One region of the Salipaludibacillus agaradhaerens genome, then DNA from elsewhere that is predicted to be linked to it. Evidence: riboswitches for the same ligand, from Rfam matches in the RefSeq annotation. Region 1 holds a riboswitch; each other region holds the start of a gene.
The links. Region 1 has a riboswitch for thiamine pyrophosphate ahead of thiC (phosphomethylpyrimidine synthase ThiC). Riboswitches for the same ligand answer to the same signal wherever they lie in the genome.

Region 1 (7,765 bases):
AACACACCCATTTTAATACTCTTTTTACCGATTGCCGGTGTTATCGTTAGTTATATGTATATGAAATTTGGGGGCACAGCTGGTAAAGGAAATAACCTTATTTTAGAACAGATTCATAACAGCCAAGACGGTGTGCCACTCAGGATGGCACCTCTAGTTCTCTTTGGTACCATTATGACACATCTGTTTGGAGGTTCTGCTGGTCGTGAAGGTACCGCTGTTCAGATGGGAAGCAGTTTAGCAGATGCAGTATGGAAATACTTAAAGTTACGTGCGACAGATCGTAACATCATATTGATTTGTGGAATTAGTGCAGGGTTTGGTTCTGTTTTTGGGACCCCTTTAGCTGGAGCGATTTTTGCATTGGAAGTATTGGCCTTTGGAGTCATTCGCTATCGAGCATTAATTCCTTGTTTTTTTGCCGCTTTAATAGGTGATAGAATTACTAGTGCTTGGGGCGTTCCGCACACCCATTATAGCCTTGGCGTCATCCCTGAATTTTCAGTAATCTTATTAATAAAAATTATCCTAGCGGGTATCATTTTCGGTTTAACAGCCCTATTATTTAGTAAATTGTCACAAGGGTTTAAATCACTGTTTTCGACTTATTTCAAAAACCCAATGATGAAAAGTTTTGTAGGTGGGGCTATCGTTGTCACTATTGTTCTAATATTAGGTACTAGAGATTATACTGGGTTAAGCCTTCCATTAATTCACGAATCATTTGAAGGAGACGTTTCACCGCTTGCATTCTTCTGGAAAATGTTATTAACAACAATTACTCTTGGGGCAGGATTCCAAGGTGGTGAAGTTACCCCCCTGTTTACGATTGGTGCTACTCTAGGAAACACGCTATCTAGCTTTCTTGGTGTACCTACACCTTTACTTGCCGGATTAGGATTTATCGCTGTTTTCGCAGGAGCTACCAATACACCTTTGGCATGTTTTATTATGGGAATTGAGTTATTTGGAGCAGAGGCTGCGGTCTATCTATTCACGGCCTGTGCCATCAGTTATATGTTTTCTGGACATACAGGTATATACACCTCGCAACGAGTTGGAGTAGCTAAATGTCATTCTCTTGAACATCATGAAGAAAGTTCACTAGGTCATTTACCAAAATCGCCTAAGTTAAAGGAGGGTGTAGGATGGTCACGAAAATATACTTCTTAATTTCTGCATTTCTTTCTATTTCCCTTATATTTTTTTTCCTTAGGAAACCTATACTTATAGGAAAAGAACAAGGAGAGTCAACTTTAAAGGGACAGTTAAAAGGAAACTCTTCTATGCTATTACCTATTACAAAGACTGGAACTTATCATCTTGAGTTACAACTGATAAGTGGAGAGTTACTTCTCGCTCACAGCTCCTACAATATAGCTACAAATAGTTGGGTTATGATTTCAAAAAAGGAAGCCAAAACATGTATTAATAAAAGCAAAATACTCCGAATAGATTTTTCTATTGAAGAGTTCTCAGGTGAATTGGACAAAGTTGAATTTATTAATCCTAAGCTTTTTAAGCCTTGTAATTTCAAATACACTTGGAAACAGGAAAAATCAGTAGCAACATAAAATTATGAAGAGCTATACATAAGATACATTCTTATTGTATAGCTTCGTTGTTTTTCTTCCCCTAAATCGTTAACCTGATCGACAGGAACTATATATATCACTAAAAGAAACAGAGAAGTTAAACTCACAAGATATTTGAGTATACTTGTTTGTTGAATGTTGAGTCTGATCATGAAAAGGCTCTCTGCAAACATTGACCAAAGTTGCAATAATGGCTGTGACTTTCACTTCAGACTGCACTTAATCCTTAGGGAGTCGTCTTATGTTCTGTCCTTTTTTATCACAACTAACCGTCTTTAACCTCAGGCACAAAATAGAGATGAGAACGAAAGCCCCACTAATTATCACCCTCATACTAAAGAAAATTTATTCCAATTTATACGTGCTGTTGTATTTTAAACATCATGATGAAATTGCCTCACTCAGTTACTACCAGATGTATGATGTCTTAATATGGCGCCTTGCCTGTTCAAGGTTCAGCGATATGTCAAAGCAAGTCTTACCACAGGCGCTCTCACCGTCAAAATAACCTCTAGCTTCCTGCCCACTCGCGTTGAAAGGACGATTCAAAGAAAGTCGTGCCATTTAAAGCGTTATGAGGATAACTCAATGTTTACTTTTAACTTTTTTAAAACCCTTTCATTTTTATGGAAGTTGATGTATTCTTGAAACAAATTCAATTGAAATAACTAGGGGAGTCCAATGAGTTGGGCTGAGACAGAAACGCGTTAAAGTTTCTTGACCCTTTGGACCTGATCTGGATCATACCAGCGTGGGGAAGTTAGAAAGCTCATCTTTTTTTATGAATTAACTTCTACATATAAAGCCGGGTCTACTTTTATGGATTCGGCTTTTTTATGTTGTTTTATGGCATGTCCCACTCGATATGTTCTTGGTCTCGTCCCTTACTACATTTTTTAAAAGGGAGAGATTGAATCAATGTCAACATCTTCATTCAATGAACAAAACATTGCCATCATGTCTAGCTTTTCAGGGAGTAAAAAAGTATATGTAGAAGGTTGTAGACCTGATATGAAAGTACCGATGCGTGAAATTGCGTTAAGCCCGACTACTGGTAGCTTTGGGGAAGAAGAAAATCCGCCAGTTCGTGTTTATGACACAAGCGGCCCCTATACAGATAGTCATTATGCCGTTGATATAACAAAAGGTCTCCCTACGCTTAGAAGCAAATGGATTCGAGAAAGAAATGATGTAGAGGAATATGAAGGGCGAGAGATAAAGCCCCAAGACAATGGCTATCAAGATGGACATGATCCTCGTGCACATCGTAACGTATTTCCTGGTTTGAAAAGAAAGCCGTTACGTGCAAAAAAAAGCCGAAATGTCACACAACTTCATTATGCTAAAAAAGGGATTATTACACCTGAAATGGCGTTCATCGCAATAAGAGAAAATATGAAACCTGAATTTGTTCGTGATGAAGTAGCAAGAGGGCGAGCGATTATTCCTTCTAATATCAACCATCCAGAGACAGAGCCTATGATCATAGGCCGACATTTCCATGTTAAAATTAATGCGAATATTGGTAATTCAGCTGTTTCTTCATCTATTGAAGAAGAGGTGGAAAAAATGACTTGGGCGACCCGTTGGGGGGCTGATACTATTATGGACCTTTCAACAGGAAAAAACATTCATACGACACGGGAATGGATTATTCGTAATTCCGCTGTCCCAGTTGGTACGGTACCTATTTATCAAGCACTTGAAAAAGTGAATGGAATTGCGGAAGACCTAACATGGGAGATTTATCGTGATACACTCATCGAACAAGCAGAACAAGGTGTGGATTACTTCACTATTCATGCTGGCGTTCTTTTAAGATATGTGCCTCTCACAGCAAAGCGTTTAACAGGGATTGTATCGAGAGGTGGATCGATCATGGCGCAATGGTGCCTCTATCATCATAAAGAAAGTTTCTTATATACTCATTTTGAAGACATCTGTGAGATTATGAAAACGTATGATGTGGCTTTTTCTTTAGGTGATGGCTTACGCCCTGGCTCAATTGCAGACGCAAACGATGAAGCTCAATTTGCAGAGCTAGAAACTCTTGGGGAACTAACCAAGATCGCTTGGGAACATGATGTACAAGTGATGGTAGAAGGACCTGGGCACGTGCCGATGCATCTTATAAAAGAAAATATAGATAAACAACTAGAGGTATGTGAAGAAGCACCTTTTTATACACTTGGACCACTGACTACTGATATAGCCCCTGGATATGATCACATTACATCGGCTATTGGGGCTGCCATGATTGGATGGTATGGCACGGCGATGCTTTGTTATGTGACACCAAAAGAACACCTAGGTTTACCAAATCGAGACGATGTTCGAGAAGGTGTAATCACATATAAAATCGCCGCACATGCTGCCGATTTAGCAAAAGGACATCCTGGTGCTCGTCAAAGAGATGATGCTCTATCAAAAGCGCGATTTGAATTTCGTTGGAGAGACCAGTTTAATTTATCATTAGATCCGGAGTTAGCATTGCAATATCACGACGAAACGTTACCTGCCGAAGGGGCCAAAACAGCGCATTTCTGTTCCATGTGTGGACCGAAATTTTGCAGTATGAGGATCTCCCAAGACATCCGGCATTATGCTAAAGAAAACAAGCTAGACACAAAAGAAGCCATCGAAAAAGGAATGAGAGAAAAAGCGAACGAATTTAAACAGTCTGGAAAAAAGTTATATCAGTGATTCATATGGGATGCCATTCTGTCGCTGCCGCAAAAGTTGAAGCAGACATGGCTCGAATAAAAATAGTTTGGTAAACTGTATGCGCCACAAATAACAAGATATGCCCATCAGTTTAAAGGTCAAAATTAAAAGCAGAGTTAGCTCTCTGCTTTTAATTTTGTTATTCATTATCGCCACAAAAGTTATACCTAATGCCTGAGAAACTTATGAAAAAAATAGCAATTCGGTATAATGTAGAGGATTTATTGGAAGCATTGATTTATTTCTCTTCTCGTTTACGCTCTAAAATGGACCGCAGTTCGTCCAGTTCTTCTTTCGAGAGAGATTCTTCTTCGATAAACTGAACCAGCATCGGTTTGAACGTCCCACCATAGATTCTTTTAATGAAAGACTGTGCCTCTGCGCGTTTGCATTCATCTTCCGAGTATAACGGGAAAAAGGTATACACTTTTTGATCTTTGTTAACCCCTACGACCTGTTTTTTCGTTAATCGATCGAGAAGCGTTCGAATTGTTTTTGGTTTCCAATCCGTTTGTTCTTGCATAGCCTGGATCACTTGATTGGCAGTCTGAGGGCTATTTTCCCAAAGGACTTTCATGATCTCCCACTCGGATTCAGAAATACTAGGCAGTCGATTAGACATCTCCTTCCTCCTTCTATTCACATTATTTATAAATCCCTTTGCTACTTAATATGGCTTGCGTAATCTCAGCAGCTTTACTTCCATACGCATGATCTTGATGTTGGATATTCGTTGCAAAGAAATACGTATCCGTTTCGGTTTCGACGAATCCTATAAACCAACCGTTTACAGCTCGATCATTCACAATCCCTGTACCGGTCTTTCCAAAAAGCGTGCCTTCTTGAGTTTCTTCTAACTTTATGGCCTCTTTAACTAATTGTACATTTTTTTCTTTAAAATGATATTCATTCATATAAAATGATTGAAGGAGTTCTACCTGTTCAATAGGCGAAATCTTTAAAGACGATTCTAGCCAATACTCGTCTAACCGTCCCGACAGATCTTTATTACCATAATCGAACATTTCCAAATAATATTGAATACGATCTCTTTGTATTTGTCGATCTAACTCTTGAAAGTACCAAGTGACCGAGTAGCTCATGGCGGTTCTTAAGTCGTGATTGGCATGCCATTCCTCATAATCATACTGTAAGCCGTCCCACTCTAATAGTGAATCATCTCCTGTAATCACACCTTCCTCTAACGCCATTAACGCGGTGAACATTTTATAGGAAGAGTTAGGAGAGACTCTCATGACACTTTTTTCTCGGTTATAAATTTGATATTCATCGTTGCTCGCACTGTATACTACAAAACTACCTTCATTCTCTCCAAAGTATCGACTCAAATCTTCATATATCGCCCGCTGATCATCAAATAAATAGCGCTCACTAGAAGAAGCGGTTACCGATAAAAGAGGGAATTGAGCGATTAAAAACAGCGTGATAACGATAAAAATAAACATACTTTTTAATTTTAATAGTTTCGATTCTTCAGTAAAAGAAGCAATATGGATCATCCGTCTTTTTATATGTTTTTCAGAACCTAATAATGGCGTTGCTAAATTTAAAATAGCTGATTCCTTATTCCTCTCCACAAATCGAATGATCGTCTTTCCATACTTTTCAAAATCGCATCGATCTATTGAATGTAGCACTTCCGTGTCGCAAGCCATTTCCCGATCAAGACGCATTATTTTAAAAGCTTTCCATACAAGCGGATGAAACCAATAAACAATCTGATATAGGACAAATAAAAAATTTACTTTAATATGCTTGCTCTTATAATGGTGCAGTTCATGTAGCAAGACATAGTTTATTTCATCATCAGATAAATAGGATGCCATATCCTTTGGCAGTAAAATATAGGTGTTAAACAAACCGAATGTCATCGGGGAACGTACACTCGAAGTCTCTAAAATCTTTGGACGCTTCTTTACCCCAAGCTTTCGTATACAGTCGCTATATAATTTTTTCACCTTTACATTTTTTATTTCTGTGGCAGCTGATATAAGACGTTGTAACTTTGCATAATGATACAATGCCAAAAGGAAGAAAAGGACCATACCTATAACCCAAATAATGATGAAAAATGATTGGACGAATGAATGGTCAAAACGGCTGACAGAAGTGCCAAAATCATTCACCCAATTTTCCGATTGATCCACTAAACGCCAACTATCCTGAGTCGAAGAAGACGGCTTTCCTTCACTCTCATGGATCAAAGACAAGCTTGGGATCTCTACAAGGTGAACGGGTATAAACGGGAAGGTTAAAGCAAAAATAAGCAAAAACCATAAATGATAGCGCCATTTTGCTGATAATTGTTTATAAAAAAATTTCCTTAGGAGTAGGATTACCGTGATGGTTACCGTTGATAACACAAGAAAAAGTACTATATGTGGCAATGTCATTTTTATTATCTCCATTTTTAGTCATTTTTCTTTCCCCTCTCACTAAAACAATAAAATTCTAACATTTAGATTTAAAGTTGTAAATTTCTGTTGACATTTTAGATTACATGCGTAATATTAGATTACAGGTGTAGTCTATAAACTATTGGCTCCAACCATTATTTTAAGACTCATCAAAATAAATAAAGTCGAAAGGAGATTAATATGAAGATCACAAAATTAACATGTACCATTCTCTTAGGAACCTTTCTATTTTTCGGATGTTCGAGTGACCAGGAACAGGCCAGTTCTGATCAACAAGAATCTGAAAAAACCACTCCGACGGTAGAAGACACCTTTAGCCAATTAGAGGGAGAATACGATGCCCGATTAGGAGTTTATGCATTAGACACGGGTACAGGTAAGACGGTTACATATCGTTCTGATGAGCGTTTTATCTATGCATCTACCCACAAACCACTCTCTGTTGGCGTCCTTCTTCAGCAAAAATCGATAGCGGATTTAGATGAACTCATCACCTATTCAAGTGAAGATTTAGTCAACTACAATCCGATAACAGAAAATCATATCGATTCAGGATTGACATTAAAAGAGCTTAGTGATGCCTCGATTCGCTACAGTGATAACACAGCTGCCAATTTAATTTTTCATGAAATCGGTGGACCGGAAGGCTTTAAAGAAGGACTTCGAGCCATTGGAGATAATGTAACCGAGCCTGAAAGAATAGAACCTGAATTAAATGATGTAGAACCTGGGGACATTCAAGATACGAGTACACCGGAAGCATTGGCAAAAAGCCTGCAACAATTTACTTTAGGAGATGCACTAGCAGACGATAAACAAGCGTTACTAATCGATTGGCTCAAGAGAAACACAACGGGTGACGCTCTTATCCGTGCAGGCGTACCAGAAGGTTGGGAAGTTGGGGACAAAACGGGCTCTGGCTCTTATGGGACTCGCAACGACATCGGCATCATCTGGCCGCCAGACAGAGACCCGATTATCCTTTCCGTACTAACAAGTAAAGAAGAA
Region 2 (12,350 bases), 950 kb from region 1:
CCTTCTATTTCTCAGATCGGACTCTTAACCTGATACCTCAGCCGATACGAGTGAATCGGCACGATCCCAGATACGGAAATCAGCCTCTTTTAAAGCACTTTTTTCACCGTTTTGTCACTTAGCTTTAAATGCTTCTGGCGTTCTATAAGGGATATGATTTCTCCTTTTCGAATGGCTAGCCGCTGCACTTCCTTTTCTACTAAAGATAGACTGGTGTGGTCACATTCATCTCCCAACCATCAAGCAATCGGCCAATCACTTGCTGAATTTCTCTTAAACTTTGTCCTATAAAAAGCGGATCACGATCCATCCGTCAATCACAAACTGGCCGTTACAGACTGTCAGGAACCCCCCATCTTATATATAGTCTTTAAAGGAACTAGATGTATTTTTAAAGTGAATATGTATGATTTAAAGTGGCTATGTTGAAAGCGTAGGTCAATTAGTTGTTAATATATAGAACAAAAGACTAGCACATAACGGCTAGTCTCGACATTTTTTTCGGGCGGAGTGAACTCGTTTCAGTAAGCTGAAACATCGAGGACTCAGATTGTGTCTCGACGCCACCTGTTTGAACGCTCCCACTTACGCTACCGTTGTAGTGGCGGTCTATAACCCTTAAAACGAGGATTAAAGTCATATAGATCATTAGAAGCCACTTTACCCGTTCGCTTTTATGCTATTATTTAAAATAGCTGTTAATTAGGGTCGATCTATTTCAAAAATAGCTCCGAGAGAGGCGTATTGCTTACCTCCTAAACGTGAAACAGGCTTTAGTTTAGCTGTGTCTACCGTGTTATCATCAGTAAGAATCTCATCATCCACATCATAACCAACAATCTCTCCAATGATCACATCCGTTACTGCCTCTTGCCCTTCGAAAGTAAGGTGTTTCTCTAAACGGCATTCGAGCCGAATCCGACTTTCTTTTAGCGACGGCACAGCTACACGACGGCTGTTTACCTCCGTTAAACCTGTCTTTAATACTTCGCTCTCATTTGCCGGTAGGTTAGCCGCTGTTTCATTGGCAACACCTACATTGTCTTCATCAATCACATGAACGACAAATTCACCTGTTTCAGTAATATTCCTCGCTGTATCTTTTAATTTTCCTTCTCTTCTTCCAATAGACACTGACAGTAATGGCGGATCTGCTGAGATCATGTTAAAATAACTAAACGGAGCTGCATTTAAAACACGCTGTGACGATTGCGACGTAATCCATGCGATCGGGCGTGGTGTAACAGCAGATGTCAAGAAATGATAATTCTCTTTCTTGGACCACTGAGCGGGATCAATATAAGCCATAAGCTGTTATTCTCCTTTAATGGCGTGATCATACCATGCTTTTGCTTCTGTTATCTCATCTCTCGTGAGCTGGTGCCCTTGATTTGCCCAATATAAATTAACAGAGGCACCTGCCTTTTCAAGGTTGTCGTAAAGCTCCTTCGTTTCTTCCGGTGGACAAATAGGATCATTCGCCCCTGCCCCAATAAAAACAGGTAGTTTCGTCATGCTAGGTAAGTCAATCCCCCGTCTCGGCACCATTGGATGCAAAAGAACAGCGCCCTGAAGCGGTTTGTCATAATGATAGAGTAAACTTCCGGCAATGTTAGCCCCGTTTGAATAGCCAACAGCAATCATTTGTTTTTTGTCGACGTTATAATCCGTCGCTGCTTTATCGATAAAGTCATACAATTCCTTCGTCCTGAAAACTAAATCCTCTTCATCAAACACACCTTCACGTAATCTGCGAAAAAAGCGATTCATCCCATTCTCGTCAACATTACCTCGAACACTCAACACAGACGCATCCGGATCAATCATATCAGCTATCGGAACTAAATCGTGCTCATCTCCACCAGTCCCATGTAATAAAAGTAACGTTCGCTCACTCGTCCCTTTATTGAAAATATGCTTCATTTTTAAACACGCTCCCTTTAATATGCTTTCAAAATTTTATTATGACCTACTGATAGCTTTCTATTTCACCAAACCTATAAGCCACTCTAACTAACTATAATAAAGTAATTTACTTCATTATAGTAGTTTCCCTATCACTTATCAAATGAATCACTTTTTTTTCTAACATATGGGATCGTATTTTCAAAGTATAAAAACCCGATAATTTCATGTACACTATTAAAAGACATGATCACTTTAATAGACAATCATTTAATGGCAAATAGTATTTAATCACCTATTTGTCTTACTCATAATGTCAGGAAAATGACTTGTTTTGGAGGAATGACAATGCTGCTAGAAGCACAACAGCGTTTAAAAGAACATTTCGGCTACGATCATTTTAGATCGGGCCAAAAACACATACTTGAAAATATTTTTGCCGGCAACAACACGATGGGAGTCATGCCTACCGGAGGCGGAAAATCAATCTGTTATCAAATACCTTCACTTCTGTTTAAAGGAGTCACACTCGTCATTTCACCCCTCATCTCACTAATGAAAGATCAGGTAGACGAGCTCCAGGAGGTCGGAATTGAAGCGACCTATATTAATAGTTCTTTGCAATACGAAGACGTTAACGAGCGAATTAACGGGATACGCCAAGGGAAATACAAGCTTGTGTATATCGCCCCTGAACGATTAGAGTCAGGCCAATTTTTAGCTATGCTGCGCACATTACCTGTCTCCTTATTAGCGATTGATGAAGCCCACTGCTTATCACAATGGGGTCATGATTTTAGACCGAGCTATCTAAAAATCCCTGAACTAATTCATCAATTAAACGGTACACCAACTGTACTCGCATTGACAGCAACCGCTACGCCTGAAGTCACAAAGGACATTTCAACTTCACTTCATGTGGCTGATCATCATGTCGTCCAGACCGGATTTGCTAGAGAAAATTTATCCTTCCATGTCATTAAAGGCATAGACAAAGATAGCTATATTAAAGACTATATCCAACAAAACAAAACGAGTGCAGGTATTATTTACGCTGCCACCCGTAAAGAAGTTGACAAGCTTCATCAACAGCTCAGCCGCGCAGGTGTTGCTGTCGGAAAATATCACGGTGGGATGTCTGCCGAAGAACGCCAGCACATGCAAGAAGCATTCGTTTATGACAACACCCGGGTGATGGTTGCGACGAATGCCTTTGGAATGGGAATTAACAAATCCAATGTTCGTTTCGTCATACACGCACAAATGCCAAGGAACATTGAAAGCTACTATCAAGAGGCAGGACGCGCTGGTCGAGATGGGGAACCAAGTGAGTGTCTCCTTTTGTTCAGTCCGCAGGATATTCGTATTCAACAATTTCTCATTGATCAATCTTTAATGGAAGACGAACGGAAGGAACAGGAATACGGAAAGCTACAAGCAATGGTTAATTATTGCCACACGGAAAATTGTTTACAATCATATATCCTTCATTATTTTGGTGATAGCGATGCCGCTCCTTGTGGTCAATGCTCCGAATGTGTGGATAACCGTGAAACCGTCGATGTAACGCGAGAGGCTCAAATGGTGTTTTCTTGCATCAAGCGTATGAATGAACGATTTGGTAAAACGATGGTTGCCCAAGTTCTCGTAGGATCAGCTAACAAAAAAGTAAAAGACTTCTCGCTACACACATTATCAACATACGGGCTCATGAAGGACCGGACACAAAAAGATGTGAGCCAATTCATTGATTATTTAACAGCGTCTCAGTTTTTAAAAATGAGTGGTGGCGCTTATCCTGTTCTTCAATTGACTGAGCATGCCGTTCCAGTGTTAAAAGGAGAAACACCTGTGACTAAAAAAGAAATACGGCAGCCTGTGTCAGTGGATACGAAAACACATCCGCTCTTCCATACATTGCGCGAACTGCGGCTTGCACTGGCAAAAGAGCACAATGTTGCACCGTATATGATTTTCTCCGATAAAACGCTCAACGATATGTGCGCTCAGCTCCCTGAAACTGCAGCCCAACTGCTTGACGTTAAAGGCGTTGGGAAGATGAAAGTAGACAGTTACGGTGAGCCTTTTCTTCAAGCTATTCAAGACTATGTGGCAGCCCACCCTGACGAAAAAGAAAACACTTTTAGTGGAAGTGGGGACGGGGTTGGTACGATTAAAGATAAGACACCGAGTTTTGAAAAAACAATCAGCCTTTTTAAAAACGGTCATACAGTTGAGGAGATTGCCGAATTACGTCATATAAAAGAAACAACTGCAAAAAGTCACCTTTTACAAGCTGCTGAAGAAGGCTACGATGTAGATTTTTCTTCTCTCGTAGAAACGGAACATCTCCAATTGATCGAAGAGGCTGTAGATCGCATCGGCCTTGAAGATGGCCTAAAGCCTCTAAAAGAAGCTCTTCCAGAAGAAATCGATTATTTTACATTAAAAGTATATATTCAAGAGTATCTCATCCACTCTTAAGATAGAAGCATAGATTATGTCATTATCAAATCCAATCGGCGACTAAGTTAATGCCGATTGGATTTTTGTATAAACAGCTATTTTAGACAGCCATCTTCCTGAAAAAGCGGCTCTTGATAGTGAAAATTAGGTGATACAAGCTCGTCTTTGTAGTCTTGATGAAAAATATGGGTCGTAGCTGGAGATAGAGGTGGTATGAGCCAGCTCCATGTTCCTGTAAGGGGTCTACCGCTCGCTTTCTCACGCTTTTCAAATTGCTTGAACTGCTCAGCAGCCGTGTGATGATCGACGATACTGACACCTTTTTTTTGAAAGGAATGCAGCACGGCACGATTTAACTCTACTAATGCTTTGTCTTTCCATAACGATGAAGCCTTTGTCATATCAAACTCTAATTTCTCAGCCACGATAGGTAATAAATTATATCTTTGTTCATCAGCAAAGTTCCTCGCGCCGATTTCAGTCCCCATATACCAGCCGTTGAATGGCACTGTTGGATATTCGATCCCACCAATTTCAACCATCATGTCAGTAATAGCTGGCACGGCGTACCATTCTAACTGTAAGTCATTTAATTTATCTGTATCCGGGTGACTAATCGGCACTCGAAGTACCTCGTCCTCAGACAAATCACGCCATCTCACACTGCCATCACCCAATTTAATCACCAGTGGCAGAACATCAAAAGCTGATCCCTCTCCACGCCATCCTAGTGATTCGCATAAAGCTGTGAATGACTGCGACGCTGGATCACCTATTATATGTGGTCCGGCCTCATAACCTGCATAACGAACAAGCTGATGGTTGAGTATTCTCACAGGCTCTTCACCGTGTTTTCTTGGTGCAAAAAAGGTCATCATTGGTTTGATTTTACCACCGTTAGTTGCTAAGTGTAGATGTGTCGTTAATTCGTTAAAAACCGCTTCTTCGTCAGTACACAAACGGGCATCACGTACAGTAAGTGTATGCCAAAACAGACGACCGATACACTTATTAGCGTTTCGCCACGCCATTTTAGCCCCATGCTCTAGCTCTGTAAACGTATGTTCATAAAAATTCGTCTCTTGAATGTCTTGTTTTATCGTCATAAGACGCTCTTCTATTTTGTCCTCCATTCCTAACTCTTGATAGCATGTCCGAACAAACGCTTCCGCTTTTTTGAATAAATTTGTCATGATTGCCCTCACTTTTGTTATACTTTCTCAATTTTTTTGTTCCTCTAATTATTATTATGATAGTATAGAGATGATAGAAAAAACAATAGTTTAACCACTAGGGGTGCCTTCGGGCTGAGATAAGCGATTGCTTAATCCCTTTGAACCTGATCTGGAACAGCATGCCAGCGTAGGAAAGTGGAACGACTCTTTTCACCTTTCGTTCTGCGCGAACGGTTTTTTATGTTTCATTTTACTTCTAAAAGATGTAAAATAAGGAAAGGGGTTAGAAGATGTTACCTGTTAATGAATTACGAAACATTATTCAAGAAAAATCTCCGCTTATCCACAACATTACAAATGTGGTGGTAACAAATTTCACAGCAAATGGCCTTTATGCCCTCGGTGCCAGTCCTGTTATGGCATATGCTGAAGAAGAAGTAGCCGATATGGCCAGTGTGTCACAAGCGTTAGTCATTAATATTGGCACGTTAACTAAACCGGTTGTTAATGCCATGCTACTTGCTGGTAAAGCAGCAAATAAAGCGGGCGTTCCTATTATCCTTGATCCAGTAGGTGCTGGGGCGACACCTTATCGAACAGAAACGGTCCAACGATTATTAAACGAGCTTGATATTACGCTTATACGGGGTAATGCTAGCGAAATTGCTAACCTTTCAGACGAGAATGTCAAAATGAAAGGCGTCGATTCTACTGCTGAAGTAACTGATGCGGCTGAGATTGCAAAAAATGTTGCATTAAAATGGAAAACCGTGACGGCACTTACCGGAAAAACAGATGTCATTACCGATGGTCACATAACGTACACCGTTGAAAATGGTCATGCTCTTCAATCCAAAATTACGGGAGCTGGTTGTTTATTAAGTGCTGTCACAGGTGCTTTTATCGCTGTCCATGATAATGTCGTCGAAGCTGCCGCCGCTGCCATTGGCTTTTATGGGGTAGCCGCTGAACATGCTGCAACACGTCGTGACAATATGGGGCCTGGCCATTTTCAAATGCACTTTCTCGACGCCCTTTATGACTTAAAACCAGAAGATATTGAGCAACTCATCTCGATTCATTCTTAGGAGGACAACATAATGTTACCTAAAGCTCTTACGATTGCCGGCTCTGATAGCGGAGGCGGAGCGGGTATTCAAGCGGACCTTAAAACCTTTCAGGAACTTGACGTGTTTGGTATGAGTGCGATTACTGCCATTACCGCACAAAACAGTCAAGGTGTCAGCGGGGTGTATCCTGTCCCACCCGAAGGTATCTCGCAACAGATTACAGCTGTGGCGGATGATATTGGTGCTGATGCGGTTAAAACCGGCATGTTATTTGACGAACCGACGATTAAAATCGTTGCTGAAAAAGCCGCTAATTATAATTGGACAAATTTAGTTATTGATCCTGTCATGGTATCTACATCAGGAGCGAAACTTCTCCAAGACGATGCCATTGAGGCACTTAAAACACAACTATTTCCGTTAGCAACAATTATTACGCCAAACATTCCTGAAGCTTCAGAAATTACTGGTCGCTCCTTAACCACTTTGGAACAACGAAAAGAAGCAGCCAGAATGATGTACGAGATGGGAGCTCGTGCCGTATTAATTAAAGGCGGTCATCATCTTGATGAAACTAAAATTGTTGACCTCTTGTATGATGGAACGACTTATGTTTACTTATCAGTTCCACGACTCAACACCCGTCATACCCACGGGACTGGCTGTACATATGCCGCCGCAATTACAGCTCATTTAGCTAAAGGTCTCCCTTTAATAGACGCTGTTAAAGAAGCGAAGACATTTATCCATGTAGCGATTAAACATGGTTTTGCTGTTGGCAAAGGGCCTGGCCCGACGAATCACGCTGCCCCACGTTTCTACAATGAACCATTACATGAATTGGAGGTGATCACTGAATGAGCGTGTACACACAAGATGACGTCAATTCTCGCTTACGTCTTTATTTCATTTGCGGTAGCACGAATGTGAATCGTCCACTTCCAACAATTTTACGAGAAGCGATTTCAGGTGGTATTACAATGTTTCAATTTCGCGAAAAAGGTACAAACAGTCTGACTGGGGACAAAAAACTGGCATTAGCCTGTGAATTACAAGCGATTTGCCAAGAACATCACATCCCCTTTATTATTAATGACGATGTAGCATTGGCTATTAAGCTTAATGCAGATGGCATCCATGTGGGACAAGGTGATGAAAGCGCCGCTTCCGTTCGAGAGAAAATTGGGAGAGACAAGATTCTTGGTGTATCTGCCAACACGTTAGCCGATGCAAAACAAGCCATAAAAGACGGGGCAACCTATATTGGGACTGGTCCTATGTATGAGACCTCTTCAAAAGATGATGCAGATGACGTATGTGGACCTGAGAGAATTAAAGAATTCCGGCAAAGAGGGTTGACTATTCCTATCGTTGCCATAGGTGGCATCACAGCTGATAACACTCCTCCTATACTAGCAGCAGGTGCCAACGGCGTGTCTGTCATTTCGGCCATAGCCGGGGCATCCTCACCAGCTGAAGCTGCCGCTAGATTCAACAAAGCAATTGTTAACAAATTTTAATACTACCAAAAGTTTCGTGTGAAAACATATCATTAAACAACGTTAGGAGGGGATTTTATTGGATATTGGCAAAAGAATTAGGTTTTATCGGCAATTAAAGGGACTTACACAGACAGATTTGTGTAAAGGCATCGTCTCACCTTCTCATTATAGTAATATAGAAAGTGGACGATATGACGCCTCCTACGATATACTAAGGTTGCTAGCGTTGCGTTTAAAAGTTCCTACCGATTACTTCACCCATCATGATCATTACTCTATGCGAGTGGAAAAATTATTAGGTGCTTACCAACTTTCGTTAGAGAGCTCTTTAGCTGATGCAGAAGCTTTTCACACTAAACATGAACAAGATTTTGCATTTATTCCGTCGTTAGAGCAAGAATTACAATACCTTTTAATCCAATGTAACCACGCTTTAAGAAGATTTGATCTAGAAGAAGCAGATAGCATTTACAAACATATTTCTTTTTACATGGAAGATTTTGATGAAAAGAATCTATCAAAATCAACGCGTTTTCATTACCATTTTATTAATGGGCTTAAGTATTATTTAAGCGGGGACTACTCTAAAAGCTATTATTATTATTTAAATGCTTTAAAACATGTTTCTCGTGATATGGATACAGCTAAAACGAAATTCAACTGTGCTCAACTTTTTTATGTAATGAATGATTATTATCGTGCTTTATTTTATATCAATGAAGCGAAGGAAATTTTTGAGAATGTCAATCAGATTTCTAAAACAATCGATTGCCACACGGTAAAAGGACAGATTTTGATAGAATTGAAAGAATATGATCAAGCACATCATGCGCTAAATAAAGGATTGTCGATTGCCCGTGATCACAATTATGTGAGAGAAGAAGCGGATTTACTACATACACTCGGCATGCTTCAGGTGGATGAAAAAGATTATCTTTCTAGTATTGCATCTTTTAAACAAAGTCTTGCTATAAGAGAACGAGAGATTAAGAAGAACAATGGCAATTTCGTGCCTAACCATAGCTACTATTCATATCACTGGTTAGTTCAAACACATTTATTAGCGGGGAAATATCATGAGATGCGCGAATATTTAAATAAAGCTGATGACTACTGCTTCTCTGAACACCATTATTACCAATTACTCGTTTATGAAGCAAAGTTAGACTACGCACTCGGTAATGAAAAAGCTTATGAAGAAAAAACTGACAAAGCTTTAAGTTACCTTTACAATAATAAACTTTGGCGATTTGTTGAAGATGCCGTTACTGACTTTAGTCAGTATTATTCTAAAAAAAGGCAGTATAAAAAAGCAAATGAATATTTGCGCATGGAAGTCGATGTTTACAAAAAATCTTATGTGAGGAGAGATTAACATGAAAAAGAAATTAGCTGTATTATTAACTGTTGTGGTTCTTGTTGGAGGTGCCCTTTCTCTAACGGCACAAACTGAACAATTTGATTCCACACATACAAGACAAGCTCCAATCGTAGCTTAATAGAAAAAGGCACCCGACATCCGGGTGCTTTTTCTATTTGTGTTACTTGCTTCAGCGCCCAGTGAAGTATCTTCTTTAGCCGATACTTCAGTCAGTGCGTTTAAATCTCTATCCTAATTTGTTAATGGTTTAATTAGCTCGCTAATTTACCACAGATAACAACCGTCCGTAAAGCTCCCGGCTCATAATAGAGTGGAGAGCTAACTCTATTTAGCCGGGAGAGAAAGGTGCTAATGACCTGATTAACTCGGGCCAACAGGATGTTGGTCACACAAGCGTTTTCGCAGGACGCGAAGACGTTAGCTTGTGTTCCTTATCAGTGGAAGAAGAACGAAAATTCCCACTGATTGAAGGTTCGTATTATTTGAAAAAACGGCCTTTTCTTATACTCATCATCACTTTTCGACTGCAATGTTTAAGTGGGTACCTAATGTGCAATCAAAGTAGCCCATGTCTGTCAATTTCAATTGAGGAATAACAGGTAGACACATGAATGATAAGGCAGAGAACGGATTAAAATTCCCTATAAAGCCTAGCTCTACTAAAGCTTCATCTACGCCTTTCATTTTGGCTAATGTCTCTTCTATCGCACTTGCCGACATAAGACCTGCAATTGTTAATGGTAATGAAGCAATCGGTTCCCCGTGCTTGACAATGACCATACCGCCCTTCATTTTTTCAACTTCGTTAATCGCTTTTAACATATCTTTGTCATCGGCTCCCGCTACGACAAGGTTATGTGAATCGTGAGCAACTGTTAAGGCTATGGCACCTTCTTTAAGCCCTAACCCCTGAATAAAGCCCAACCCAATATTCCCTGTTTGATGATGGCGTTCAATAACTGCCAATTTTAGCAGACCATCCGCAGGCGAGCTAATAAAGCTCCCATTATACTGAGGCGGCTCCACAATTATTTTTTCCGTTACGAGGCTGTTTGGCTGTAGTTTAATGGCATATGCCTGACCTAAACTGGATGCAGGAATCGCTAGTTTTTCTAAGGTAACCTCGGGCGTGTTAACAGTATGAGTTAAATTTTCTGGCAGATGACGTTCCTCCACATCCTCCGGTAATGTCTTACCATCTTCAGCTACCAATTCTCCATTTTTGAAGACATGTGAAATTGTGAATGAGTCTAGATCATTAACTAATAAGAGATCAGCTAAATAACCTGGTGCTACTGCCCCCTTCGTTTTTAAACCGTAACATTCTGCAGCGTTTAACGTAGCAAGCTGGATAGCGAGAAGTGGATCGAGACCATGTTTTACTGCTAAACGGATATTCGCATCAATGCTCCCTTCTGCCATCAACTCATCAAGGTGCTTGTCATCGGTGCAAAATAAGAAACGGCGAGCGTTAGTAACGTTCACTTGCGGTATAAGCGCTTGTAAATCCTTTGCAGCAGATCCTTCTCTTATAAGGACATAAAGGCCTTTTTTTATCCGCTCAGCTGCTTCCTCAGCTGTCGTACATTCATGATCCGTTGTAATTCTAGCTGTCCCATATACATTCATAGCTTCAGCATCGAGTCCTGCTCCATGTCCATCAATAAGCTTTTCCTTACTTAGGGCGTCATGAAGCTTTGCCATCATGTCTGGGACTCCAGCGGCTGTCGAGGGATAATCCATGACTTCCGCTAATCCTAACACACGCTCATGATCATAAAATGGGGCTAAATCTTCTGCTGTAAGTGTGGCTCCTGAATGTTCAAACGGTGTTGCTGGCACACATGAAGGTAACATAAACAAAACGTCTAAAGGCACCCCTTCTGAGTCTTCAAGCATAAATTGTATACCATCAGTTCCTGTAACATTTGCAATCTCATGGGGATCAGTAATGACCGTTGTCACACCATGTGGGATCACAATATCGGAAAATTTATGGGGAGGAACCATAGAAGATTCAATGTGGACATGCCCATCTATTAATCCAGGTACAACATACTTTCCTTTTGCATCAATTTCTTTTTTTCCTTCATAGTTCCCTATTCCGACAATCATCCCGTTGTATATGGCTACGTCGCCTTCTTCAATTTCCAATGTGAAAACATTAACGATTTTACCATTTTTTATAACTAAGTCTGCTGGTGCTACTTTATTTGCTACGTGTATGCGATTAATTAAGTCTTTTTTTTCTGCCATTTCTAACGCCCCTTTTTAATGAAACGTCTCTGGCCTGTTGCCAAAGACGTTCGTCATCATCAATCTTCAACGTATATTCATGCCTTCACCGGAGATGACTCTCTTGAATGACATATTTTCTGAGTATCATGTCGCAAGCTTTGTAAGTAAAGCTATGGTTGTATAAATTGATTAGTACTATTATAACGAAATAGTCGTCAGACATCTACGTCCACTGTTAAAATTGTCAAGTTATTTCACAGTGATCATTACCCCACTCTTTTCAGCCCATTTATGTGAAGATCGGCATTACATTTTAAGCTAAACATGTCCCGTGGTCTTCTTATTCAATAAATGTTCCTTGTTTCAGTCTCCTTCACAAATGCAGCGTTTCTACGAGCCTTTAATTAATAACAGAAGGAAACACTATACGCTCAAGATATGATCACTTGCAGCTGATCATCAACAAAAACAGCGTGTGAAGAAGGAATCTACCATATTCAACACGTTAACAACTTCCATAGTCGCTTATAAACTTGGATGGCGCATTTTCAAGGAGTAGCAACTAATAAATACTTGGATAACTACCTAAATTGAGTTCGTTGACTTGAATTGA
Region 3 (12,350 bases), 740 kb from region 1:
GTGATAAATTATTATTGTATAGTTATTTCCGAACGTTATAAGTCACCTTCAATACAGAGAGAGGCTTTCCATGGGGCTCGTCTTCAACTAACTCTGCCTTTGCAACGCTCAGGATAATGGATTTTCAGACCTCGCTTTTTCCCACAGGAGTCGCCATCTTTCGTTCCAATTCGTCGTTTATAATGACGATAATATTCGTTTTATTGAGCGTAACATTGCATTATAAAATTTCAGTTATGTTTACTCCTTATTCTTTTATTTTCATTATACCTTTCATCAACACTAGCCTTTTTTCGATTCAAAAAAGCATATCATTTAATAACAAAAGAGCCTTGTAAAATAGGCTCTTTTGTTATTACTATGTTATTCCTTATTCTTAAAGTACATGCCCTTACCTCGCCAGCCACATTTTTTACCGCAGTCCTGCTGCCCGTTCCACTTGTGCTTGGTGTTGCGCATTTGGTCTACCATCCACATGGCGGATACTGTTAGAGAAATGAATACAAAAGTGACCGGTTATGCCGTTGTTCGTAATAAATTGGACATCGTGAGGCATGAAGTCCATACTAGCCGCAAGTCTCCTTCCGTCTACTTCTACGATAACGGCTCTCGGGGTCCAAGAAAATCCTCCCCAAATAGATTTTGCAATATTTGTATCTGTGACCGTTAACGTCTCACTGTCTGCATGGCCAGATCCCACTGTTCGTTTTATTTTAAAGCTTCGGCCGGTTTCAAAATCTGTTACAGTTGCTGTTTTTCCAATGGGAAACACATATTGAGCTTCAGTGAACCAATCGAGAAATTCTCCATGGCGTGCACTGACAACTTCTTTAACCCCTATATGATGAACAGGGATAGTTAATTTTTGTCCGATTGAAAGGGAGCTATTCGCCGTTAAATTGTTGGTTCTCAGTAATTCTGTTTGGGGAATGCCATATTGAATACTTAAATTCCAAATATTATCTCCCGACACAACCGTATGTGTCGTGTAAGTGATCGTATTTACTCCCGTTTGGTTCGGGGCATTTTTACCATCTGGTATCGTGAGTGCTTGTCCGACTTGAAGCATGTCACTTGTTAAATGATTGGCACTTCTTATGGAAGTAACTGTCACGCCAAATCGTGTTGCAATTTTAGATAGCGTATCACCTGACACAACTCTATACGTAAAGGTCGTTCTTTCCTCTGTTGGTGGAGGAGTCGTTTGACCATTAGGAACTGTTAGTACTTGACCTATTCGCAACACATCGCTCGTCAAATTGTTCGCACTTCTCAACGCCTCTGTCGTCGTGCCGAAGCGCTTCGCTATGACTGACAAGCTATCTCCTGATACAACCGTGTACGTCGTCGTCCCTGTTCCTCCACTTGGCGGTGGCGCTGACGACGTCGTTCCTGGAATCACCAGACGCTGACCTACTTGCAACACATCACTCGTCAAGTTGTTCGCACTTCTCAACGCTTCTGTCGTCGTGCCGAAACGCTTCGCTATGACCGACAGACTATCCCCGGATACGACTGTGTACGTCGTCCCTGTCGAACCGCTTGGGGGAGTCGTTGGGGACGTGGCTCCTGGAATCACCAGACGCTGACCTACTTGCAGCACATCGCTCGTCAAATTGTTCGCACTTCTTAGCGCTACTGTCGTCGTGCCGAAACGCTTCGCTATGACCGATAGACTATCCCCGGATACGACTGTGTACGTCGTCCCTGTTGAACCGCTTGGGGGAGTCGACGTGGCTCCTGGAATCACCAGGCGTTGCCCGACTTGCAACACATCGCTCGTCAAGTTATTCGCACTTCTCAACGCCTCTGTCGTCGTCCCGAAACGCTTCGCTATGACTGACAGACTATCCCCGGATACGACTGTGTACGTCGTCCCTGTCGAACCGCTTGGGGGAGTCGTTGGGGACGTGGCTCCTGGAATCACCAGACGCTGACCTACTTGCAGCACATCGCTCGTCAAGTTGTTCGCACTTCTCAACGCCTCTGTCGTCGTGCCGAAACGCTTCGCTATGACTGATAGACTATCTCCTGATACGACCGTGTACGTCGTCCCTGTTCCTCCGCTTGGCGGTGGCGCTGGCGACGTGGTTCCTGGGATCACGAGGCGCTGGCCTACTTGCAATACATCGCTCGTCAAGTTATTCCCACTTCTTAACGCTTCTGTCGTCGTCCCGAAACGTTTCGCTATAACTGATAGGCTATCTCCTGATACGACCGTGTACGTCGTGCTTGTTGAGCCGCTTGGCGGTGGTGCTGGTGACGTGGCTCCTGGAATCACGAGGCGCTGACCTACTTGTAACACATCGCTCGTCAAGTTGTTCGCATTTCTTAGCGCTACGGTCGTCGTTCCAAAACGCTTCGCTATGACTGACAAGCTATCTCCTGATACGACCGTGTACGTCGTACTTGTTGAGCCACTTGGCGGTGGTGCTGGCGACGTCGTTCCTGGGATCACGAGGCGCTGACCTACTTGCAACACATCGCTCGTCAAGTTGTTTGCACTTCTTAACGCTACTGTCGTCGTGCCGAAACGTTTCGCTATAACTGACAAGCTATCTCCTGATACGACCGTGTATATGGAATCAATTATTTGTGCCTGTGGAGAGGACGACGTAGGATTTTGTCCTGGTATGGTTAACGTTTGTCCTATCCGAATCGAATCTGACGTTAAATGATTCGCAGTCCTGAGGGCTTCTGTCGTTATGCCGAAACGTTTAGCGATAAGTGATAAACTATCGCCTGACACGACGGTATACGTACTTTGCTGAGCACTCCCATTTGCAATCGGTGTGGCTGATGGCTCTTTCTCAGGGCCAGGTGATGTTTCTGGTACGGTAGTACTTATTATAATTGGAATAATTAAGGATTGGCCCGTTCGAATGTTATCACCTGATAGCTTGTTCGCTTGACGAATAGCGTCCGCTGTTATCTTATAATCCCTCGCCACTACAGATAGAGATTCTCCAGCTTGTACAGTATGGAAGGCTTGAGGAAGTACCAGACGTTGATTTGGTTCAATAGCGTCTGACTTTAATCCATTGGCTCTTTTAATTGTGTCTACCGATATATTATAAGCTCGTGAAATAAGCCAGAGAGTATCATCCTGTTTTACGTGATAATAAATAGAACCTGTCTCTACAGATTGTGTTGTTGCTGCCGAGACAGTCTTATTATCAAATAACGGAATGGATGAAAATAACATCCCCCCGACCATCACTTTAACAATTGTTACTTTTAAAGAAGGGTATTTGCTTCTAGCTAGCTGTCTCACATTAACCATAAAATCTTGTCTTACTTCCGGTGTACTACCAAGCTCTTTAGCAAACTCTGTTAACTGTCCGTCTAAATGAATGATTAAAGCGTATTGTGACGCCTCTGCGTTTAACGCTCGTATCTCATGTCTAAAGGTCACTTTTTCATCTCCTTTACTGTGACTTGTCTATCAGTGAATCTCCTTTTTCTTTTACAGTTTTCTTCTTAAAAGGAGAATACATACGACTTTTTAGACAAAGATATTATTTTTCCACTAGCATTTGATATTTTTTCTTACACGTTTTTTTAATTACGATAATTTCGGTCCTCTAAAACTATTACTTTTAACCTAAAAAAGACCCATACACTATCCCCCTATAATACATAAACTTTCAAACCTTCTATCATTTTTACTGAAGACAAATAAAACTATATTACTGATTTTTTAAATGATCTATCCTATCCCCCTTCAGAAAGTACCTTCAATGTTCCATTTTTCCTACTTTTTGAAAATATATTCAAATTATGTTCTCTAACCTATATACTAGGGAGTGATTATTTTCGATGACCTAAAAATGAGATGGGCTTTCTGACTTCATATGACATCAGTTTAGTATGAAAGGGGTTTTTAGATTGGAGAAAAAACGTAAAGGGTTATTTCAAAAGTTCCTTGATATAGTTGAAACAACGGGGAATAAACTTCCTCATCCGGTCACATTATTTGCTATTTTAGCTGTAGTTGTGATCATCCTATCAGGTATTATTTCAAGTTTTGGGATCAGTGTAGAGCATCCAGGCGAAGAAGGTACAATTGTCGAAGTCACCAACTTAATGAGCACTGAAGGCTTGCAATATGTGTTCTCAAGTATGGTCGATAACTTCATTGGATTTGCACCACTCGGGGTTGTTTTAGCTACGATGTTAGGGATCGGACTAGCTGAGCGAACGGGATTAATTAGTGCGTGTTTACGTGGGTTTGTTCTTTCCATACCTCGCGTGTTAATCACGGCAGGGCTTGTCTTTGCAGGTATTATGTCAAGTGTGGCTTCTGATGCTGGTTATGTTGTGTTGCCCCCACTAGGCGCTGTCATTTTTGCAGCAATCGGTCGGCACCCGTTAGCAGGACTGGCTGCTGCGTTCGCTGGTGTATCAGCCGGGTTCAGTGCCAACTTGTTCCTCTCAGCTACAGACCCCATGCTTGGTGAATTAACCATATCTGCAGCTGCTATTATTGATCCAGCATACGCAGAAGGCATGAACATTGCCATGAACTATTACTTTATCATCGTGTCAGTATTTTTATTAACTATAGTAGGAGCATGGGTGACAGAGCGCCTCGTCGAACCTCGACTAGGCGACTATAAAGGGGATTATCGTGAAAAGCTTACAGGATTGGATGCTACTGAGAAAAAAGGCCTCATTTGGGCCGGCATTGCTTTTCTAATCGGTGCCATTTTATTCGCATTAACGATTGTCCCGGCAAATGGGCCACTACGCGCTGAAGATGGCGGGATTGTTCAATCACCATTTATGAGTTCACTCGTTCCGATCATTATGATCATGTTTTTTATCCCAGGACTTGTCTATGGTCTTGTCACACGTAACATTAAAAATGATAAGGATGTGGCCAATCAATTATCAGATACGATGGCTTCCATGGGGATGTTTATCGTGCTTGCATTTACCGCAGGTCAGTTTGTGGCCTATTTTGCCGAAACAAACATGGGACTTGTCCTCGGTGTCTATGGGGCTGAAGCACTTGAAGCTGCTAATTTAACAGGGATTCCACTAATACTCGGTTTTATTCTCGTGGCAGGGTTCATTAACTTATTTATCGGAAGTGCTTCAGCGAAATGGGCGATGATGGCGCCTGTGTTTGTGCCAATTATGATGCAGCTCGGTTACTCACCGGAATTGACACAAATGGCTTATCGCGTCGCTGACTCAACGACGAATATTATCTCACCATTAATGACATATTATGCCCTTATTATTGCTTTTGCCCAGAAATATGATAAAAAACTAGGGATTGGAACGCTCATATCGGTTATGTTCCCTTATACGGTCCTCTTTACAATCGCTTGGACAGTGATGTTAATTCTTTGGATGTACCTCGGTATTGATCTAGGACCAGGTTCACCTATTACGTACTAACATTTCGGTTTGAAAGGAAGAAGGTTATCCCATTTTGGTGATAACCTTCTTTATAATGAGGCTGCTGACCTTGAATTCAGCAGTAACTCCTCGATTTTCAGCATCAAACTCGATTATTTACGCAACTCTACTCGACTGTTCAGCATTAACCTTTCTTCTTTCAGCATCTACCCTGCTTTTTTACGCAGCTCTCCTCAGTTTTCCAGCCACCTTCCGTAACTTTTGAGTGCTTCTCTCTTTATTAACCAAATTGATGACCAAAAATATTTAAATAGCCGAGAGAATAGGAGACGAAAATGACGAGAAAGAAGACGCCTACAATGCCGCCAAAAAATATCCAATCCTTTTTTCCTACTGTCATATAATGATAATGCGTCCTATCAGTCGAGCCAGTAAAGCCTTTCGATTCCATCGCAATCGCAACCCGTTCAGCTTTGCGAATGGCATTGGCCATCAACGGAATGGCATAGCGACGAAATTGATTAATACGTCCCTTAATCCCTTTAGCTCTTCCCACACCACGGATGCGGTGCGCTTGTTTTAACACTTCAAATTCATGTTTAAAGGTGGGCAAAAAACGATAGCCGGCAAGTATGCCATACGTCAGCTTAGGCGGCAACTTGAATTGTTGCATCAAACTAAGCATAAATGCGGTAGAATCTGTCGTTAGAACAAACAATAATGATAAAGCAACAAAGCAAAGGGAACGAAGTGCAAGGCTGATCCCAACCATGACACCTCCTGTCGTTACTTCAAACCATAAAAATTCAAATAATAAGGCACCATCACTGAACCCATCACTCGTATATAGCACCGTCATCCAAGCAAACCCTAACGCCAGAAAAACAAATGGAGAAAACACAAGCAGCCATTTTTTTAACGGAATATCACTAAATAAAAACGTAACCGTGATAATAAATAGTAAGTAAGCAAGCGGAGTGAAAATATCAAAACTAAAACTCAGCAGGACACCAGGAATGAGAATTGCCGTCATTTTAATCGCTGGATTTACCGATGAAATCATATGACTTCCCCTGCTTTCACTTGCTTTTGCAAACGATGCGGAAGCCGCAGCCGTGCGCGATAGACGAGCTCGTGATCTGACCATAGCTCTGCTGGTATCCCTTGAAACGCTAGCCGTCCCTCATCCAATACGATAACCCGCTCACTATACATATCCACTAGATTCATATCATGTGTCACAAAAACAATCGTCGTTCCGTTTGCTTTCAAATCGAGGATAATTTTCATTAATTCAGTGGTTGTATGGGCATCTTGACCGAATGTCGGTTCATCAAATAACAACAGCTCAGGTGTCTCATCAAGCATCGTAGCCACACTTAAACGCCTTTTTTGACCGCCACTCAAGGAAAAAGGATTGTGCCATCGATGATTTTCTAGCTGAAAATGATGAAGAAGTTCTGCCACTTTATTTTCAATATCAGAGGGATTCTGATCGTTAAGCCTCATCCCAAATGCCAATTCATCAGCTACAGTATCGGTAATAAATTGATGCTCGGGATTCTGAAAAACAAATCCCATGGCCCGACGCAAATCGCCTTCAGTCCATTCATCAAGCGCTTTACCAAGAAAAATGACCTTCCCTTGTTTAGGAGATAGTAATCCTGCCATCACTTGAAGAAGTGTCGATTTTCCTGCCCCGTTCTCTCCAACAATCGCGATAAACTCACCTTTCCGTAGTGATACGCTCAACTCTGTTAATATCTTTTTTTCTTTTCGATTAAACGTTAAGTTTTCTATCTGCAATATCGCCTCATGGCTGTCATAGGGATCATTAGCAACTGGACTTTGAACGCTTGCTTTTTCGCACGGTAAATAAATACCTTCAGATTTAAATTGGTCGGCTTCCTCCGTTAGCACGTCTTTAGGTTTTCCATCTGCAAAGAGACGCCCATTTTTCCCTAAAGCAAGAATACGGTGTGCGAAAGGAAGCCAATCATCTAATTGATGCTCAATGACCACAACCGTTAAACGTGTTTTCCGTTGAAGTTCTGCTACGAGCTCAATAAATTCTAGGCTGGAAACTGGGTCCAAATTGGCTGTCGGTTCATCAAGAATAAGGACGTCCGGTTCCAATAATAAGACAGAAGCTAAGGCAACTTTTTGCTTTTGACCACCAGACAATTCATGAATGGCACGCTTTTTCATGTTAGTTAAACCCGTTATCTTCAGCACATCGTCCATACGTTTTTTCATCTCACTTCTCGGAATTGAACAGTTTTCCATGGTGAAAGCTAGTTCATTCTCAACCGTCACCATACAAAACTGACTTTCTGGATCTTGAAACACAATGCCGATATGCTTGTTTACTACCCCTTTTTCATAGCTTTCCAAAGGGAGACCTCGAAAAAAAATGCTGCCTTGTTGAAAACCTTCTACCACTTCTGGATACAGGCCATTTAAACTAAGAGCTAGTGTACTTTTTCCAGATCCACTCGCCCCCATTAAAAGAGTCAGCTCACCTTCTTCAAGAGTGAAACTAACGTGATCAATAAGAGGCTTCTCGTGATTTTTTTCATAAGCAAATACGAGATCTTCCACACGAATGATCGGATGACGGTCATCAGGATGCTGATTTTTCACGTTTTTCCTGACGCTCCTTTCCTAACGCATATCCTCGTAAAACCCCGGTTTGTGCCAATTGATCACTGATATATTTCCCAAGAACACCAGCGAGTAGCGCTCCACTTAATATTCTTACAGCCAGTGTCGCTACTATGAGACCCGGAGTAAGTGCGGCTAATCCGGAAGAAAACCATCCCCATGCATAACTAAATACTGCTGCAGACATCCCTGCAAGCACAAGAATATGAAGCGAGAAGTTACGATAACGCGTAGCGAGGAATACGATCTCTGCTCCAATCCCTTGAATCGCTGCAGATATAATTAATCTCGGACCAGCTGGACTTCCGATTAATACTTGCACAGTTCCTGCAATTAATTCTGACCAAAAGGCGGCTCCTGGTTTACGAATGACATATGCTGCGATGATCGACACGATAAACCAAATGCCAAAAATGATTTCGTAGCCAAATGGCGCGAGACCAAAAGGGGTTAAAAAGTTTCGCAACCCTTGCCCGAAAAAATAAAACAGAAGATAAATGACAGCGAAAACAACGCCAAAGATCGACATTAATACGATTTCTTTCAACTTCCATTGCTTCATCATACGTAGTGCCCTCCTACATGTCTTTTTTTGATGGACTATTGGCTGAGATGGCTACCGTCATGGTCACATGACTTCTATCTGATGTTTTCGATGTGTTCGTGAATGCCTCTTCCAACGTACGAAAGACGTCATTTGCATCACCGTCTAATCGGCTCGCATAATGAACCCCTTTTGTGAAAGTGCCATGCTTTTCGGCAACCTGTACTTGATCAGCGATGATTTGCATGTAATCTGGATTGTTCATAGGATAAAGGGCGAATTGTGAAGCGGCAGTCACCTTTTCAGCTTGGGATTTCTCTTCATTCATCCGCCTATCATCCTGTGACATATACGTGTCTCCTTCTGAGTCTCCCGGACATCCAATTGAAAAAGTCCCGTTGAAGACAACATGAACCCCTGTTTTCGCCGCATGAATAAAAATAGCCTTAGCTACATCAAACACATGCTCACTACGACCGCGAATACACGTGCTTACATCATCGGTGTATTGCCACACTTTAGATGTATCCACTTCCTCCAATGCTCCTTTAATGACATCCACGAAATTGTCTGTCATAGGGTATACTGAAAATCGACACCCTACAATTCTGCTCGTTCCACAACTTAACCCCTGCATAATAAATGGCCTCCTACATATTTTCATTATATGATCACCGCGCCTCACTGAAGCGTCACTTTTAGTCTATGAGTCTCGCACAAATAAAAAACGCACCTTCCTAATAAGGAAGATGCAGTTACGTCCATGTAATAAAAGCCCCTTTAATAACCAGGCTACATGTGTGTACCTGCACTTCCCCACGCTGGTATTATCCAGATCGGGTTCAAAGGGTTAACAGGACTTACACCTGTCTCTCAGCTAAAGCGCCCCTAGTGCGAACACGGCTATCATATTGTCTTCTATTGTACTGACCTTTCCGGTAATTGTAAACACCTACAGATAGAAAATAAATTGTATCTTTCAAAGATAATTAAATGAAGATACTGAGACAAACGTAACGTGATTCGCTTTTAAAGTGAACAACAATATAGCATGTTCATGACTGTTCTTCCCCATTTGATTTGGATTCCTCTATTTCATGTGTTAAGCCGGCTACGTAAAAAGCACCTGCCCCATTATAAAGGCAAGCACTTTATGACGCTATTTAATATTTACGTGAGTAGTTTAAACTTTTGGCTGGTTCAATTGGTTTGACATTATCCCTATTAGCTAAAAATTCAGGACGAGGTTCCGTACCACCGAACGGCTTTTCTAGCTTATTTTTAATAGAGTTATAGACGAAGAAGACGTTACTCCGTGGATACGGTGAAATATTACCGGCAGACCCATGCATCGTATTACATTCAAATAATAAAACGGAGCCTGCCGGGCCAGTAGCACGATCAATTTGACCGCCAGCTTGTTTAACGAGCCATTCCATACTTTTATTGTCTGGAACGCCTACTTCTTGTTTTTGCAATGACGATTTATAATTATCTTCAGGTGTTTCTCCTGATGTGGAGACGTACCACTTATGGGAACCAGGTATAAGCATAAGGGGCCCGTTATACTCATAATTATCTGTTAAAATGATGGAGCAACTTAATGCGCGCATTCGCGGCATCCCATCTTCCATATGCCAAGTTTCAAAGTCTGAATGCCAATAAAACTCTTTTCCTTTAAAGCCTGGCTTGAAATTTATTCGCGATTGGTTAATATACACTTGACTGCCAAGAATCTGTTCACAAATTTTAACGAGCCGTTCATTTTGAGATAGCTTCTCAAAAAAACCTCCGTCTTTATGAACTTCAAATATGGAACGAATTTCATTACTGCTCGGTTCTTTTATCACCTCATCAGAGTCGCGATGACGGTTTTGGTCCATCGTATACTGAAGCTCTTGCTTCATCATATTTAGCTGGTCATCATCAAAGAATTTTTCCAACATAATATAGCCATTTTGGTCGTAAAAGTTCAACTCTTTTCGCGACAAAGGACCTTCCTCATACGCTTTTTCGTTATGGATAACAGGATCTTTCCTTTCAAAAATAGATGCCTTCTCATTTAATCTAGATGGATATAAATCTTGTACCATATCACACATACCTCCTATAAATTCTTTTAATATCACATACTGACTGAATTTGAGATAAGGTGCTATTCTTTATACAGACATAATGCTTTGTGGCTCACAATCCGATGTGTCATACCGGATCAATCCTCCAATCTAATTGTCAGACTATTAGGATTTCTCCATACATCCTCTCTCGTTCCACTTATAACTTATATAAAACATTTAACTTTAAAAATGAGACTTACGTCATATAATTAGAGACTAGAAATAATATTATCTAGTTATTTTCACGAGGCGTTATCGACTATTAACATGACTATTGTCTGACAAATCTTCAACTTTTCCTATTTGAAAACATCTAAAAGAAAATATACACTTCCAAACTTACACGCACACGCATATGTCTTAGGATGAGATAATGCTGCTTAATAGTTCTTAATACTAACGCCCCTTTTCATTATTCCTGCTCATTGCCAATTCGATTAGAAGAAGATTTAAGCACAGTCTATCGACATAAATATGTAATAACAACGCCCTGAATCCATTGCCATACTGGAATCAGGGCGTTTCCTATAGTTTAGATAACTTATGGAAAAAGAAACTTCTCAACTTTAGTCAGTTGTAACAACTCGTTTTCTTTTCTCCTTGTCTTCCACTGGGTGCTGCGCTATTAAACACTCACACTAATTTCACCATTTTCCACGGTCACAGAGATGTTGGTAATGGCATCGTCCTCAAGAATTAAATCGGTGAGGCGGTCTTCCACTTGATCCTGTAAAGTGCGACGTAAAGGGCGCGCACCGAATGACGGGTGATAACCTAAATCTGCAAGCTTTTCTTTTGCTTCTGCTGAGACGTGAAGCGTCCTATTCTGCTCCGTTAATGTCGTTTGTAATTCGTCGAGCATGAGATCTACAATCATCATTAAATGGTCTTTCTCCAACTGTTTAAACTCAATAATCGCATCAAATCTATTAAGAAATTCTGGCTTAAAATAAGATGAGAGTGAGTCTAATAGAGAGGTTTGATTTAACGCTTCATTTGCTCCAAAACCGACTGTCACTTTTTTAGAACCAACACCGGCATTGCTTGTCATGATAATCACAGTGTCTTTAAAACTCACTGTCCGTCCTTGACTGTCAGTGAGACGGCCGTCCTCCATTATTTGCAAAAAGGCGTGTTGCACATCTGGATGGGCTTTTTCAATTTCATCCAGTAAGATAATGGAGTAAGGGTTTCTGCGAACTTTTTCTGTTAACTGCCCGGCTTCTTCATGTCCAACATAACCAGGAGGTGAACCGATTAATTTAGACACGGCATGTTTCTCCATATATTCACTCATGTCAAGACGGATCATCGCCTCTTTTGAGCCAAAGAGCTCTTCTGCTAATGATTTTGTCAATTCGGTTTTCCCCACGCCTGTAGGGCCAACGAATAGAAATGAGCCAATGGGACGATGTTTTGCTTTCAAGCCTGCGCGTGATCTTCGGACAGCTTTAGCTACTTTTTTCACAGCTTCTTCTTGACCGATCACTTTTTTATTTAGATTATCTACTAAGCTCTTCATTTTCGAAGCTTCAGTTTCTTGGAGTTTCCCTACTGGAATGCCTGTTTTTTTCTCAATAATGGCTTGAATTTGTGAGACGTCAACAACTGCTTTTGTATCTGTGTTTTTATTAAGTTGCTTTACAAGACGTTCT

Region 2: another riboswitch for thiamine pyrophosphate. It lies ahead of thiM (hydroxyethylthiazole kinase); the one in region 1 lies ahead of thiC (phosphomethylpyrimidine synthase ThiC).
Region 3: another riboswitch for thiamine pyrophosphate. It lies ahead of BK581_RS08695 (YkoF family thiamine/hydroxymethylpyrimidine-binding protein); the one in region 1 lies ahead of thiC (phosphomethylpyrimidine synthase ThiC).

The regions. Positions count from the first base shown of each region.
Region 1 is NZ_KV917378.1:2,564,001-2,571,765, forward strand. Features, by position in the region: gene BK581_RS11935 (voltage-gated chloride channel family protein) at 1-1,173, shown strand, start outside; gene BK581_RS11940 (hypothetical protein) at 1,149-1,574, shown strand; TPP riboswitch at 2,256-2,370, shown strand; gene thiC (phosphomethylpyrimidine synthase ThiC) at 2,514-4,298, shown strand; gene blaI (penicillinase repressor BlaI) at 4,558-4,941, opposite strand; gene BK581_RS11955 (BlaR1 family beta-lactam sensor/signal transducer) at 4,964-6,733, opposite strand; gene bla (class A beta-lactamase) at 6,938-7,765, shown strand, end outside.
Region 2 is NZ_KV917378.1:1,614,628-1,626,977, forward strand. Features, by position in the region: gene BK581_RS07770 (flavin reductase family protein) at 703-1,308, opposite strand; gene BK581_RS07775 (alpha/beta hydrolase) at 1,315-1,923, opposite strand; gene recQ (DNA helicase RecQ) at 2,254-4,389, shown strand; gene BK581_RS07785 (nitric oxide synthase oxygenase) at 4,467-5,564, opposite strand; TPP riboswitch at 5,654-5,757, shown strand; gene thiM (hydroxyethylthiazole kinase) at 5,837-6,634, shown strand; gene thiD (bifunctional hydroxymethylpyrimidine kinase/phosphomethylpyrimidine kinase) at 6,647-7,477, shown strand; gene thiE (thiamine phosphate synthase) at 7,474-8,136, shown strand; gene BK581_RS07805 (helix-turn-helix domain-containing protein) at 8,195-9,493, shown strand; gene BK581_RS20435 (hypothetical protein) at 9,495-9,617, shown strand; gene ade (adenine deaminase) at 10,013-11,755, opposite strand; partial or broken gene BK581_RS19905 (IS1595 family transposase) at 12,192-12,350, shown strand, end outside.
Region 3 is NZ_KV917378.1:1,820,078-1,832,427, forward strand. Features, by position in the region: gene BK581_RS08670 (LysM peptidoglycan-binding domain-containing protein) at 413-3,415, opposite strand; gene BK581_RS08675 (AbgT family transporter) at 3,889-5,409, shown strand; gene BK581_RS08680 (energy-coupling factor transporter transmembrane component T family protein) at 5,651-6,433, opposite strand; gene BK581_RS08685 (ABC transporter ATP-binding protein) at 6,430-8,013, opposite strand; gene BK581_RS08690 (ECF transporter S component) at 7,994-8,599, opposite strand; gene BK581_RS08695 (YkoF family thiamine/hydroxymethylpyrimidine-binding protein) at 8,613-9,215, opposite strand; TPP riboswitch at 9,375-9,478, opposite strand; gene thpD (ectoine hydroxylase) at 9,742-10,671, opposite strand; gene BK581_RS08705 (ATP-dependent Clp protease ATP-binding subunit) at 11,321-12,350, opposite strand, start outside.